2 regions of the Marinobacterium marisflavi genome follow, and region 1 is predicted to be linked to the other one. Evidence: predicted binding sites of a transcription regulator. Region 1 holds the regulator's gene; the other holds the start of a gene.
What was found. The regulator sigma-54, encoded in region 1, starts transcription at its own class of promoters, with help from an activator protein. The targets are predictions, from matches to a motif close to TGGCACNNNNNTTGCTNT.
Positions count from the first base shown of each region.

Region 2: the regulator sigma-54 is predicted to act here: its motif matches at 1,498-1,515, upstream of AC1WNR_RS12730 (CmpA/NrtA family ABC transporter substrate-binding protein).

Region 1 covers NZ_OZ457898.1:1,083,466-1,091,378, reverse strand. The annotation lists gene mlaE (lipid asymmetry maintenance ABC transporter permease subunit MlaE) at 1-651, opposite strand, end outside; gene AC1WNR_RS05385 (ATP-binding cassette domain-containing protein) at 648-1,463, opposite strand; gene AC1WNR_RS05380 (KpsF/GutQ family sugar-phosphate isomerase) at 1,687-2,667, shown strand; gene AC1WNR_RS05375 (KdsC family phosphatase) at 2,667-3,197, shown strand; gene lptC (LPS export ABC transporter periplasmic protein LptC) at 3,194-3,772, shown strand; gene lptA (lipopolysaccharide transport periplasmic protein LptA) at 3,750-4,265, shown strand; gene lptB (LPS export ABC transporter ATP-binding protein) at 4,262-4,987, shown strand; gene AC1WNR_RS05355 (RNA polymerase factor sigma-54) at 5,020-6,579, shown strand; gene hpf (ribosome hibernation-promoting factor, HPF/YfiA family) at 6,637-6,927, shown strand; gene AC1WNR_RS05345 (PTS sugar transporter subunit IIA) at 6,943-7,401, shown strand; gene rapZ (RNase adapter RapZ) at 7,413-7,913, shown strand, end outside.
Region 2 covers NZ_OZ457898.1:2,576,544-2,584,456, forward strand. The annotation lists gene AC1WNR_RS12730 (CmpA/NrtA family ABC transporter substrate-binding protein) at 22-1,347, opposite strand; gene AC1WNR_RS12735 (nitrate reductase) at 1,828-4,476, shown strand; gene AC1WNR_RS12740 (LacI family DNA-binding transcriptional regulator) at 5,028-6,101, shown strand; gene AC1WNR_RS12745 (extracellular solute-binding protein) at 6,095-7,339, shown strand; gene AC1WNR_RS12750 (carbohydrate ABC transporter permease) at 7,439-7,913, shown strand, end outside.

The sequences.
Region 1 (7,913 bases):
GACTGCAATCCAGATAACAACAAAACCAAACACCAGAGATTTAACTATGCCATTGAGCACATCAGTGGAGAAATCCACCGATGCCTGCATATTGGCCCAGAAGGATCCCGAATAGATACCTAACCAATCCACGGCAACCAATGACCCTCCCCAAATACCCACGACTGCAAAGATCATCGTCAATAGTGGCAAACTGATAAAGCCAGCCCACAGGCGCGGGGCAATAATCCGACGCATGGGGTCTACGCCAATCATCTCGTAGCTGGCGAGCTGTTCGGTCGCCTTCATCAAGCCTATTTCGGCGGTCACAGCCGAGCCTGCGCGCCCAGCAAACAACAGGGCCGTAACAACAGGAGCTAACTCCCGCACCAACGATAGCGCGACCATCTGGCCGACCGCCTGCTCGGAACCATAATCAACTAAGATCGTGTAACCCTGTAGCCCCAACACCATCCCGATAAACAGACCCGAGACGAGAATAATCACCAATGACAGCACCCCGACAAAATGCAACTGCTTAATCAGCAGCGGAAGCATCTCCTTCGGGGCGGGAGGCACGAAGAGCGACTGCAGCAGCATCTGCCCCGAGCGACCGGTCGCCGCAAGGCGATCAAGGGTGCCACGTCCAATGCGTTGAAGCTGATCGATCATTGACCACCTCCTAAGAGTTGCGTGGCCAAATCTGGCGCTGGGAAATGAAAAGGCACCGGGCCGTCCGCTTCGCCATGCAGGAACTGACGCACCTGAGGATCTGCCTGATTTACCAGTTCGTCAGGTGTGCCGTGCGCCAGCAGCGCACCGTCGGCAATCAGATAGACATAATCAGCAATCGACAAGGTCTCGTTGATATCGTGCGACACGATAATACTGGTGTGGCCCAGCGCCTGATTAAGTTGGCGAATCAGCTTGATCAGCACACCCATCGCGATTGGGTCCTGCCCCGCAAAGGGCTCGTCGTACATTAGGATATCTGGGTCGAGTGCGATGGCTCGCGCCAACGCCGCACGGCGGGCCATACCACCTGAAAGTTCACTCGGCATCAGTTCTGCAGCACCGCGCAGTCCGACTGCGTTGAGTTTCATCAGCACCAGATCACGCACTAGCTCATCATCTAGGTCAGTATGCACCCTAAGAGGAAAGGCCACATTCTCGAACACCGACATATCAGTAAAGAGCGCGCCACTCTGAAACAGCATTCCCATACGCGCACGCAGATGGAATAGCCACTTTCTGTTAAGCTTGTGAACGTCCAAATCATCCACAAGGATCTGCCCCGAATCGGGTTGCAGTTGACCGCCTATGAGTTTCAGCAGGGTCGTTTTGCCGGTGCCCGATGGCCCCATAATAGCGGTAATTTTGCCGCGTTCGACACTAAGACTCAGGTCGCGAAAAATCGGGCGACCCGAGCGGCTGAAGTTGAGGTTGCGTACCTCGATGTGAGTTTGTGAGTCAGGGTTACTCATTTGGCTCAATACAATTCCACTTCGCTATGCTTTACAGCTCCAAATCTATCCCCGCTCCAACGACCTAAGTCGTGGAATAACGAATGGATAGTGAGATGAGACACTTGGCTGGAGATTGGATACACTAGTAGGCATTCGAACCAGCTCTGTTAGGTTAAGTCGCGATCTTAGGATCAGCCGGATTAACAATAACTTAAGATTCTACGAGTATAACCCAGCTTCTATGAATAGTCCGAACCTCCCTTTTGATTTCGTCAGTGCCGGCAAACGCACTATCGACCTAGAACGCCAAGCGATACAGGACCTTCACGATACGCTCGGCGAACCCTTCACAGAGGCCTGTAAGCTAATGCTGAATTGCAAAGGCCGCGTAGTGGTGACCGGCATGGGTAAGTCTGGACATATTGGTGCCAAAATAGCGGCAACACTCGCTAGCACGGGCTCGCCCTCGTTCTTTGTTCACCCGGGCGAGGCGAGTCATGGCGATTTAGGGATGTTCACACCCGATGATGTCGTTATAGCTCTGTCAAACTCCGGAAGCTCTGCCGAAGTGGTGGCGATTTTGCCACTTCTCAAACGCAAAGGAGTTGAGTTAATCGCAATTACCGCGCGTGATAGTTCACCGCTAGCGCAAGCTGCCGATGTGGTCCTGCACATACCGATTGAGCGCGAAGCCTGCCCACTTAACCTTGCGCCAACGTCAAGCACTACGGCGCAGCTGGTTATCGGCGATGCGCTAGCCACTGCGTTGTTAGAGGCACGCGGTTTCAGCGCTGAAGACTTCGCCTTCTCCCACCCAGGTGGTGCGCTGGGGCGCAGACTCCTCCTCAAGGTCAGCGATTTGATGCATCAGGGTGAGGAGATTCCGCAGGTGGCTCCAACAGAACTGGTGCCTGCAGCGCTGCTCGAGGTAACTCGCAAACGCTTGGGTATGACGACAGTTATCCACGCCAACAGAGTTGTCGGTATTTTTACTGATGGTGACCTTCGCCGCGCAATTGATCAGGGCATTGACCTGAGCAGCACATCGATTGAGACCGTTATGACGCGCAACTTCACGACCGTGACTCAGGATATTCTGGCCGCAGAAGCGCTCCAGATTATGCAGGAGCGCAAGATAAACGCGCTGGTTGTGCTGTCTGACAGCGGCGAGCTGGTGGGCGCGCTCAACATGCACGATATGCTCGCAGCAGGGGTGATCTGATGGATGTAAGCGCAGAACTTAAGGCCAAACTCGAGCCGATCAAACTTCTTGTTATGGACGTGGATGGCATACTAACCAACGGCACGCTCAGTTTTCTAGCTGATGGCACTGAGGTGAAAACCTTCAGCATTCTGGATGGCCTAGGCCTGAAACTGCTGATGCAAAACGGTGTTGAGACAGCGATCATTACCGGTCGCAGCTCGCCGCAGGTGAAACTGCGTGCTGAGAGCCTCGGGATCAACTACACCCAGCAGGGCCGTGAAGATAAACTGATCGCACTGCAGGAGCTCTGGGAGCGTACGGGTTACAGCGCCAGTAACACCGCCTATATCGGTGACGACCTTCCTGACCTCAGTGCCATTCGAGCGAGTCAGTTTGGTGCAACAGTCCCCAATGGATACTGGCTGGTGCGTCAACATGCTGACTGGATCAGCGACAAACCAGGTGGAGCAGGTGCTGTTCGCGAGCTCTGTGATCTAATCCTCGCCGCTCAAGGCAAGCTCGATGCAGCCCTGGAGCGCTATCTTTGATCTCACTTAATCGTCTGCGTCTGATTGTCGCCTCACTGCTGGTGCTTGCCCTGCTCCTGGTGTGGCAGTTCGGCTTTCGAAGTAGCGAGACTCAGCAGACCCTCACAGACAGCGACCGACGCATCGACTGGTTTGTCAACGAGGCTTTGCTAACTCGCTACGACCTTAACGGCAAACGCAGCTCGGTCACTGATGCGCAGACGATTACCCATTTCGAGGGGCGGCGCGAAAGCGAACTGACACGCCCCTACTCTGTCGGTTTCAAGCCATCGCAAGAGGTTACGCACACCTTGAGTGCGATGCGAGCAACCTATCAGGACGATAACAGCCGCCTAGACCTTGCGGAACAGGTGGAGCTTCACCATAATCCAGAGACAGATCAGGCTGTTGCAATGTTCACGCCAAGCCTGACCTATTTCCCGAATAGCGAGCTGGCGGTCACTGAAGACCCTGTAGAGATCACCAGTAGCTCGGGTGAAACGCGGGCAATTGGTATGGAGTTTTATACTGCCGAGAACCGCATGGAACTGTTATCAACAGTAAGGGGCAACTATGTTGCAACTGAAAACCGTTAAACTCTCTACCGCTGCCCTTCTCGGCTGTTTGTGCGCCAGCAGTTTCGCACTTGAGAGCGATCGCGACCAGCCGATCTACGTGGCAGCTGACCGCGCCAGTATCGACGACAATACGGGCATCACTGTCTACACCGGCAATGTTGATATAACCCAAGGCAGCATGATCCTGCGAGGCGATCGCGTTGAGTTGCGTCGTGATGCCGAAGGCAATGTGGATCAGATCATCTCAGATGGCACACCTGCCTATTTTGAGCAGCAGCCCTCTGAGGAGCAGGCCGTCACCGTCGCGACGGGCGATAAGCTCGATTACGGGGTCGGCACGCAGTTACTGAAGATTATCGGTGACGCCAAGGTAACCCAGGCCGGCGATGAGTTTACCGGTGCTCGTATCAATTACGATATGCAGAAAGCTCTGGTAGACGCCTTCAGTGACAGCAAATCCGACAAACGTGTTCGCATGGTCATTCAGCCACGCAGTGATTCGGGTTCATGATCAGACTGGAAGCTAACGCTCTGGCTAAAGCTTACCGCGGCCGTGAAGTGATCAAAGATGTCTCACTCAGCGTTGAGCAAGGCGAGATTATCGGGCTGCTTGGTCCCAATGGTGCTGGGAAAACCACCTGTTTCTACATGATCGTCGGTCTAATTTCTGCTGATCGAGGTGCCATACGACTCCAGCAGGATGACATCACTCGCCTACCCATACATCAGCGCGCCCGCTTGGGCGTCGGCTATCTGCCACAAGAAGCTTCCGTGTTTCGCAAGCTAAGTGTCTACGATAATCTAATGGCCATTCTGGAGACACGCAAAGATCTGACTCAGGCGCAGCGTGAAGAGAAGGCTCAAGCACTACTTGAAGAGTTCCATATCACCCATATACGCGACTCCAAAGGGATGGTGCTCTCTGGCGGTGAACGCCGACGTGTGGAGATAGCCCGTGCGTTGGCCAATGATCCGAAATTTATCTTACTAGATGAACCTTTTGCCGGCGTCGATCCAATTTCAGTCAGCGACATAAAACAGACAATTCGCCACCTGAAAGATCGCGGCATCGGTGTACTAATTACCGACCACAACGTGCGCGAGACTCTCGATATCTGTGAACGCGCCTATATTGTAAGTGAGGGACGCATTCTCGCTGAGGGCAACGCTGAGGCGATATTAGCCAATCCGCAGGTGCGTCAGGCATATTTAGGGGACGAGTTTAGGCTGTAATTGTCCTGGCTCGTTTAAGTGAATAAAGAATTATGAAACAGTCTCTTCAGCTAAAAATAGGCCAGTCATTAACGATGACGCCTCAGCTTCAGCAAGCGATCCGCCTGCTGCAGCTCTCCACACTGGAGCTACAGACTGAGATACAGAATGCGCTTGAATCCAATCCGCTGCTTGAAGTAGCTGAGGAGGATGAGGGCGACGTCCAAACGAATTCCAGCGAATCAGAATCAGTAGCCAGCAGTGACTCTGCCGAAGTCAGTACGCAAGCCAGTGACGAAATTGACTCCTCCGCAGAGAGCGAGCTGAGCAGCAATGACTGGGATGATCAGCCGGACTCTAGTCAAACCGATAGCGACTGGAATGAGGGGATACCCGATGAGCTGGCGACAGATAGCTCATGGGACGACACTTACCAAACCAGCACCACCACAAGCACGGCAACGCGCGACGATGACTGGACGCCCGGCGATAACGACACGCTGCAAGACACGCTGCAAGATCACCTAAGCTGGCAGCTCAACTTGACTCGTATGAGCGAGTTGGATCGTTTTATCGCTGAGGCTTTCATTGATGCTATCGACGGCGACGGCTACCTGACAACCGACTGCGGCGATATTCTGCTGCAGTGTCAGGAGCAGTACCCTGAAGAGTTCATGGATGTCGAGATGGACGAAGTCGAGGCGGTGTTGCACCGACTACAGCAGTTCGACCCTCCTGGGGTCGCTGCACGCGACCTGAGCGAGTGCCTGACGATTCAGCTCAAACAGCTCTCTCCTGATACCCCTCTGCGCCCAGAGGCGTTGAGATTGTGCCGTGATTATCTGGCGCTTTTGGGCAACCGCGACTATAAATCAATTATGCGTCGGATGCGGATTAAGGAAGATAGCCTTCAAGCCGTTATTGAACTAATTCAAACACTTAACCCACACCCCGGCTCGATTATCACCGAGAATGCGGCCGAGTATGTCATTCCTGATGTGCTGGTACGTAAAGTACAAGGGGATTGGGTGGTCAGCTTAAATAGCGAAGTGTCGCCAGAACTCCGAATCAACGATCAGTATGCGGACTTGATCAAGCGCGGTGATACCAGCGCACAGAACCAGTACCTACGCGATAACCTTCAAGAGGCGCGTTGGTTCCTGAAGAGTTTACAGAGTCGTAACGAAACCCTGCTGAAAGTCGCCTCACAGATTGTTGCCAAACAGATCGGCTTCTTGGAGCGCGGTGATGAGGGGATGGTACCGCTGGTTTTGCATGACATCGCTGAGGCGGTAGAGATGCACGAATCAACGATCTCACGTGTCACTACGCAGAAGTACATGCATACGCCACGCGGCGTCTTCGAACTGAAGTACTTCTTCTCTAGCCACATCAGCACAGTCGATGGCGGTTCGGCTTCATCGACAGCCATCCGCGCTGTCATCCGTAAGCTGGTCGATGATGAAGATAGCCGTAAGCCCCTGAGCGATAGCAAGATAGCCAAAATACTTGAAGATCAAGGTTTCAATGTAGCCAGACGGACAATTGCAAAGTATCGTGAGGTATTGAACATACCACCGTCAAATGAACGCAAACGACTGGTTTCGCAATAGATTTTTTGAGGCAGGGCGGGCCTCTACCCTATTCCGCCCGGTACGAGGAGAAGTCATATGCAAATTAACATCACCGGACATCATGTAGAGCTGACTGAAAGCATGAGCGAATACGTGCGTACCAAATTTGACAAACTAGAGCGCCACTTCGACAACATCCAGAGTGCTCAGGTTACCCTTAGCGTGGAGAAGCAGGGTCAGAAAGCTGAGGCCGATATTCATTTGGCCGGCGGTCAGGTTGTCGCCTCACATGAGCACGATGATATGTATGCCGCGATTGATGCGATGGTGGACAAACTTGACCGCCAGATCATCAAGCACAAAGAGAAAATGAAATCACACAAATAAGTGAAGTAATAGACAATGCAACTTGGAGAACTGCTAATCAGTTCAGCGACCCAACAGGGTGCTGACATTGCTAGCAAAAAGCGTGTCTTAGAGGTGGCCAGCGAGATGCTGGCCACTTCCGTTAATGGCACCGATGCTGACACTATTTTTTCTGGACTACTTAACCGCGAACGCTTAGGCAGCACAGGCCTAGGGTCAGGGGTTGGGATTCCCCACTGTCGCATTGCCGGAGCCGACAAACCGGCTGCTGCGTTGCTGACACTGACTAAACCCATCGACTTTGATGCGATAGACAGCCAACCCGTCGACCTAATCTGCGCTTTGATCGTTCCGGACGACGGCAACGATGAGCATCTAAAAACGCTAGCGGGCCTCGCTGAACTATTCAGCAACCCGAAAGCGCTTAACGAACTGCGCCAGAGTCCCAACAGTGATGCGCTATTCAACAACGCTCAATCCCTGTCTAGAGCCTAGAGATAATTAAGATGCGACTCGTAGTAATCAGCGGACGCAGCGGATCGGGTAAAACCACTGCACTTCAGGCACTGGAGGATGTGGGTTTCTACTGCATCGATAACCTGCCTGCCAGTTTGCTGCCGATGCTAGTCGATCAAATGAATTCCAACTCAAATGGCCCACGGCGAATTGCGGTCGGCATCGATGCTCGTAATCAGTTTGCAGATTTGAAGCGATTCGAAGAGGTTGTTGTGCGTCTCAGAGAGGCGTCGGATCTGTCGTTCGAGATTGTCTTTCTAGACGCCTCGGAAGAGTCCCTGCTCAAACGCTACTCTGCTACTCGAAGAAAACATCCGCTGAGTACCGACGAGATTGTTCTCGAACAAGCTATTCAACTTGAAAAGTCACTACTCGAACCCATCGTTTCCGCTGCTGACCTTCAGATCGACACCACGCAGCTAACACTCTACCAACTGCGCGACACAATAAAAGATCGGGTCGCCCAAAGGGCTGAACAGACGTTGGCACTG
Region 2 (7,913 bases), 1.5 Mb from region 1:
ACTAGGCGGGGCGGATAAACCTTAAAGCTTGGTGTCGCCTTTCAGACCGATGCTGAGGCTATCGAGATAGGCATTTGGCGCCGTGCCGTCAAAGGTGATGCCGTCGATGAAGGCACTCTGTGGCTCGCGGAAACCATCCTCGGTCGCAAAGTCAGGGAAGTCAGCCGCATCCATAACACCCTCATCAATCAGAGACTGAGCTGCTTCGGCGTAGATATCAGGACGGTAGACCTTCTTAGCCATATCCATGTACCAGCTATCAGGTTTCTGTTCAGCAATCTGGCCCCAACGACGCATCTGCGACAGGTACCAAACAGCGTCTGAGTAGTAGGGGTAGGTAGCGTTGTAGCGGAAGAATACGTTGAAGTCTGGTACCGGACGTTTGTCGCCCTTCTCGTACTCAAAGGTACCCGTCATGGAGTTAGCAATGACATCGTAATCAGCGCCAACGTAGTAGGGTTTAGAGAGTATCTCTACGGCCTCTGGGCGGTTAGCGTTGTCGTTCGCATCCAACCAATGCGCTGCACGAATCATTGCGCGCACTACGCGCAGGTGAGTGTTGGGAAACTCTTCAGCCCAAGCCTTAGATACTCCGAATACTTTTTCTGGGTTGTTCTGCCAGATCTCGTAGTCGGTAATAACTGGCACACCGATACCTTTGAATACCGCCTGCTGATTCCAAGGTTCGCCGACACAGTAACCGTAGATAGTGCCCGCCTCCAGAGTGGCTGGCATCTGTGGTGGAGGCGTAACTGAAAGCAGTGCCTCAGCATCAATCTGCCCCGAGGTATCACCCTTCTCCGGCGCATAGAAGCCCGGGTGAATGCCGCCGGCTGCTAGCCAGTAGCGCAGTTCGTAGTTATGTGTAGAGACTGGGAATACCATTCCCATATTGAAGGGTTTGCCTTCAGCACGGTACTTCTCGATAACCGGCTTGAGCGCATCCGCTTTTATTGGGTGGACAACCTTACCCTCTTTATCAACTTCCAGGTACGGCTTCATCTCATCCCAAATCTCATTAGAGACGGTGATGCCGTTGCCGTTGAGGTCCATGCTGAACGCCGTAATGATGTCGGCCTGAGTACCATACCCAATGGTGGCACCCAGCGGTTGACCCGCAAGCATGTGTGCACCATCCAACTGACCATCGATCACGCGGTCCAGCAACACTTTCCAGTTAGCCTGTGCTTCAAGCTGAACGTAGAGGCCTTCATCCTCAAAGAAACCTTTCTCGTAAGCTACAGCCAGAGGCGCCATATCTGTCAGCTTGATAAAGCCGAACTTGAGGTCCTCTTTCTCTGGGTAGCCAATCTCAGCCAAGCTCACAGCTGAGTAGCTCATTGTCATAGCAGTGGTTACAACTGCAACAGCTTTTGAGAGTGATTTAAATTTCATAGTCGCCTCCAATAAAACGAAAAAAGCGCTGCCAGCTGCAACTCAAAGGAGTTGGTTACTGATAGCGCCATTGCTAAATAAAATCTGTTTGTTGCAGATGAGTTAGCAGCAAGGATGCCAACATGTTTATTTCTATATTTTTCAGACAGTTAAAAACACAACCCTCGTACCAACCGGCAGCACAGCATGCTGCACCGCAAAATAACGCACCAGAGTAGTGCGACAGGCACCAAAAAAAGACAAATTTGGCGTCGCCATTCAGATGAGAAAGGCTATAGGGTGCAAAAAACATGGGTTTCCCCCAAGTTGGACTGATATCTGCAAGAGTCGGGGAAACAGATATTTCAAGCTATGACAGCTCGTTTCTTGGTCAGTTTCGATGCACTGACCGAGTGCGGGCTGTTGTTTTAAGTGTTGTTCTAAGGAGAGGCCATGAAATTGAGGTCTACCTGTGCATACTGCGGTGTCGGCTGCGGTATTGAGGTCAATATAGATAAGCAAGGCGTTAGCGTAGAAGGCGATACTACTCACCCGGCTAACTATGGAAAACTCTGTATTAAGGGGAGCTCGCTAGCCGAAACGTTGGGCACTCAGGACCGCCTAACCCACCCTAGCATCAATGGCGTACGCAGTGATTGGAGTGAGGCGCTTGATAGCATCGCCGCCAAGCTCAACCAGACTATCGAGCAGCATGGCCCTGATGCTGTAGCACTCTATCTCTCGGGACAGCTTCTGACCGAAGACTACTACGTAGCCAACAAACTGATGAAAGGTTTTATTGGCTCGGCTAATGTTGATACCAACTCACGACTCTGCATGGCCTCCACCGTCGTTGGCCACAAGCGCGCTTTTGGTGAAGACATCGTGCCCGGCTGCTATGAGGACCTCGAGCTTGCTGACTTAATTATCTTTGTTGGCAGCAATGCCGCCTGGAACCACCCGGTAATCTATCAACGGATCAGCGACGCAAAGCAACGCAATCCTAAGATGAAGGTGGTACTCGTAGATCCCAGACGCACAGCCACGGCCGACCTAGCCGATCTTCACCTGCAGATTAATCCTGGGAGCGATGCCCTGCTGTTCAACCACCTCCTTAGAGCAATCGCAGAATCTGAAGCACTTAACCCAGAGTATATCGGCAACTACACGCAGGGCTTCGACGCCGCACTGGAAGCCGCTAAGCTAGATACTGCCGACAGCAGATTGACCCTGGAACGACTCGGCATTGATGCTACTGAACTGGATACTTTCATTGAGCTGTTCATCTCAACTGAGAAGAGCGTCACCCTCTTCTCGCAAGGCATAAACCAGTCGAGCAGCGGTAGCGATAAAGTGAACGCAATCATTAACTGCCACCTTGCAACAGGTCGAATAGGTCGCCCTGGCATGGGGCCCTTTTCCCTTACAGGGCAGCCCAATGCCATGGGCGGGCGCGAAGTGGGTGGCTTGGCAAACCAACTGGCGGCGCATGAGGACTTTGCCGACCCCGATGGTCTGGCACGCGTTGAAGAGTTCTGGAAAGCTCCGCGACTGGCGCGTAAAGAGGGCAAGAAAGCCGTTGATATGTTTGCCGCGCTTGAGTCTGGCGAGATTAAAGTGATTTGGATAATGGGTACCAACCCGGTAGTCAGTATGCCAGACGCCAATCAAGTTAAACGCGCTCTCGCCAAAGCTGAGATGGTCATCGTATCTGAAGCAATGTCCGCCACTGACACTCTGAGTTTCGCCGATATCGCCCTACCCGCTTCAACCTGGAGTGAAAAACAGGGGACTGTAACCAACTCTGACAGGTTAATGAGCCGTCAGCGTGGATTTATTCCGCCACCGGGCGAAGCCCAGCATGACTGGTGGGCAATCTGCGAAGTGGCGAAACGCCTGGGCTTCAGTGACGCCTTCAACTTCAACTCTCCGGTAGAGATTTTCCGTGAACATGCGCAACTCAGCGGATTCAAAAACGGTGGTCGTCGCCTGTTCGATATCAGCGCAATGGCAGAGATCAGCGACGAGCAGTACGAACGCTTCCCTCCCATTCGCTGGCCCGTCACGGACAGCGCACCCGAGGGGACAGCCCGCCTGTTCGCTAATGGTGGTTACACAACACTAGAGAGCCGGGCACGTTTTCTACCGATAACAGCTAAAGAGCCGCGACAGCAGCCTGATGATACACAGTGCGTTCTCAATACTGGCCGTCTGCGCGATCAATGGCACACGATGACGCGCACCGGTCGTGCAGCCCGCCTGTGGCAGCACCGCCAGGAGCCCTTCGTTGAAATATCACCATCAGATGCGCAGAGGCAGGGCCTTGAGAACTCAATGCTTGTGAGGGTGCAACATCGTACTCAGGGTGAAACCCTGGTACGGGTAAGAGTTGAACCCGGACAGCGCGATGGCGAGCTGTTTGCCCCCATGCATTGGACTGAGCAGTTCAGTTCAAATGGCCGAGTAAATCAGTTGATCGAGTCGGTTACTGATCCCTTCTCAGGACAGCCGGAGCTGAAACAGGGACGAGTTTCGCTGAAGCCTGTGGCGGCAGACACCGAATATGCCTACCTACTCACTGATCGACCGATCGAAAGATCCGAGCTAAATCAGCTGACTTACTGGAGCCACTCGCTTATCGATCAAGGGCACCTTTACGCCCTCGCAGCGCCAAATGGGAAGATTAACTGGCAGGCTCTTTTCTATCGAGCCACAGAACAAGAGCCGAAACTAATTGCAAAGGGGCGCAATGCTTCAACCCTGCGCGCAGCCACACTCCTAAATCAGCGACTGACGGGCTTTCTCTACCTGAGCAAAACCCATCAACCACCCGAGCTCAGCTGGGTTAGCTCAAAGATTGGAACGACACTAGCCACGGCAGATCGCCAGCGTCTGCTCTCCTTGAAAGCCCCCTCGGGTGTTGATACTGGAAGAGTCATCTGTAGCTGTTTTCAGGTGAGAGACTCGCAGCTAAAGGAGGCAGGAGCAAAGACGCTTAAAGACCTACAGAAGCAGCTTCGCTGTGGCACAAATTGCGGCTCCTGCATCCCAGAACTCAAGGCGTTTTTACCAACTAACTTAGCGCTAGAGGCTGGCCAATAATCGCAACAAAGTATCAGCTAATGTAAAATACATATGCCCGTATCATTAACGAGCATTTTGATTTTCAGCCCTGTTCATCAGGGCTTTTTTCTTTTCGAGGGACTGACATTCGCAACAGAGTTTGACCAAGCCCTCGCTCAAACTAGTCGCTTTTCGGCACAGAGCCGCCATCTTAGCTAAGCAACAATATGGCTGTTGTACACACTTTACAGTCTTAACTAAGTGGCGAGGTTCTTCCGTCAGCAGGAGGAAGGTATAAAGTCCATAATTCTAGTCAGGTCGGCCCATTGTCGGCGAATGATGATTGAGCCGCCCTCACATAATCAAATATTTAATTGCTGCTAGCTTCCGGTAATTCTCGATCTTCCAGTGCATATGACCCCGCAACATTTATAAAGCAAGAATCTCAGCCAAAGCTCCGTATGAAGCAGTAAATTCCTTCTCCGAACAATTCGATCACTCAAACTTTATGGTTGCATTCAAATCTACTTTGAAGTTAAATGACACCGATGTCATGACACCGGTGTCATAAAAATAAAACGAGTTAGCCGATGCCAACGATCTACGATGTAGCCAAACTAGCTGGCGTGTCGCCCAAGACAGTTTCCCGAGCCCTTAACGCTGATGCCCCTGTTTCAGTATCAACGCTCAAGAAAGTTCAAGACGCAATTAAGACTCTTGGATATGTTCCTTCACGAGCGGCACAGTCGATGCGTTCCAACAAGAGCGGCCTAGTTGGACTTATCACAGGCGCAATCTCTGTATCGACGTCGAACAGCCAGGGGCCTGCCGGTCTACCCGACCTTTATATAGTTCAAGGCATTCAAAAGGCTTTTCTCGACTCTGGCTACACGTTAATGATTGCCGACACCGGCAACGAGCAAACACGTATCCCCGGGCTAATCGATACTTTCATCAACCATAGGGTTGAGGGTTTGATCATCGCCGCTGAATTCATGCAGAGAATTCGAGTTCCCCAGACCGCAAAACTCCCGCCTACCATTCTCGTTAATTGCTTTGATGAGGCTGATACCCCTTCAGTCATACCAGACGATTATGAGGGTGAGTACAAATTGGTTGAAAGGCTTATTAACGTTGGTCACAGACGCATTGCCTATTTGACGCTGGATCAGTCACTACACGCTACTGCCGCGCGCACACTTGGATACTGCGATGCACTCGAGGCTGCAGGTATCGCTTTTGACCCCGACCTTTTAATTGCGGGTGAAGACATCAGTGTGATTGACGATGAGAACCAGACAGCGAAAGCTCTTGAGGCATTACTGGCCCTTCCGGATCCTCCAACGGTCATCTGTTGCGGTAACGATAAGCTCGCGATGCGCTGTTACGGAATGCTCCGCGTCCGCGGCGTGAAGATTCCGGGCGATATGTCGATCGCTGGATATGATGATTATCGCTCAATTTCAACCATGCTCTTTCCACCGCTTACAACCGTTGAGCTCCCCTACTTCCGCATCGGTGAGACTGCGGCTCAAACTCTGATCAAAAAGATCAGACACTCCGAATCCGATCTTCCCACACTTCAAAAGGTGAGCGGATCAACGATATGGCGCTCATCCGTGAACGCTAATAACAAAAACCAAAATGGAGAAACACCATGCTAAAAAGATCCCTGTTGGCTGTTGCCGTAGTGGGTGTCAGCTTGAATCTGCAAGCTGCTACTGAACTTTCAATGTGGTACCACGGCGCTGGTAACGAAGTTGAAAGCCAACTGATTAATCAGATCGTTGGAGATTTCAACGCAAGTCAGTCCGACTACTCAGTGAAGCTGGAGAGTTTTCCTCAGGCGTCTTACAACGACTCAGTTGTAGCCGCGGCTCTTGCCGGTAACCTTCCAGATATTCTCGATGTTGACGGACCTGTGATGCCTAATTGGGCTTGGTCTGGTTACATGCAGCCACTGAACATTGATGAGAGCAAAATTGCCAACTTCCTGCCGGGCGCTCTCGGCAAATGGGAAGATAAGCTCTACTCAGTGGGTCTATGGGACGCTGCTGTCGCACTTGTTACTCGCCAGTCAATTTTGGATGAGCTAGGCCTGCGAACTCCGACGCTAGACAACCCTTGGTCTAAAGATGAGTTCATGGCGGCGCTGGATGCAGCCAAAGCCAGCGGCAAGTACGAGTACCCACTGGATCTGGGCATGGCTTGGACCGGCGAATGGTACCCGTACGCATTCAGCCCATTCCTGCAGTCATTCGGTGGTGACATCGTAGATCGCAGCAACTACCAGACAGCTGAAGGCGCCCTCAACGGCGACGCTGCGCTCGCATTTGGTGAATGGTGGCAGAACCTCTTTACCGGTGGCTATGCACCGGGCACTAGCCAGGATCCGGCTGATCGCGACTCAGGTTTCGTAAACGGTAAGTACGCTTTCACTTGGAACGGTAACTGGGCTGCGATGAATATCCTCGAAAAGTATGACGATACGCTCTTCTTGCCAGCACCAAACCTCGGCACTGGTCCGAAGATTGGCGGCGCATCATGGCAGTTCGGTGTATCTGCAGCGTCTGAGAACCCAGAGGGTGCGGCTGCATTCATCGAGTTCGCTCTGCAGGACAAGTACCTGGCAGCCTTCTCTGATGGTATCGGTCTGATTCCGCCAACACCAGGCTCTGCGGCAATGACAAAGCACTATAAAGAAGGTGGTGCGATGGAAGTGTTCTATGAGCTGAGCAAACAGCAGGCGGTCGTTCGTCCTGTAACACCTGGCTATGTAGTTCAGGCAAAAGTGTTTGAAAAGGCACTGGCTGACATCGCCAACGGCGCAGACGTTGCCGATACGCTCGATGCCGCTACCGACGAGATCAACCTCGATATCGAACGTAACTCTGGTTACTAATCGCTGATCCTGTCTTGAACGGCACCCGCTGATGGAGGCTGCGAAGTGAACTTTCGCAGTCTCCTGATGCGGGACATAATTTGTTTCTCCGGATTTACCATGAGCATTCAATCAAAACTGACTTCAGCCAACAGAACTGGGTGGTTGATGGCACTGCCGACGCTATCGCTGATAACCCTGTTTATCATAGTGCCGCTGATCTTCGCGTTCGGCTTGTCTTTCACTAATCAACGTCTGATTTCGCCGAATCCAACTGAATTTGTTGGTTGGAAGAACTACTACCAACTTCTCGATCTGAGTTTCGTAAAGTTATCGCCCGAAGTTGATGAAGCGGGCGCTGCAAAGGTTAATAATGACGGTAGCTATGAGTACCCGCGCATTAGAACTCTGAGCCGAAGCAACCCCGAGTACGAGCACTTGCGTGGCATGCGCGAATGGACCTCCTGGCAGCTTGGCGAGGATCGCCTCTACCTGATGGCGCGCGATGTGGTGTTTATGAAGGCCGTGGTAAACACACTATTTTTCGTACTGGTCGTCGCCCCACTGCAAGGAGGCCTTGCACTCGCATTGGCAT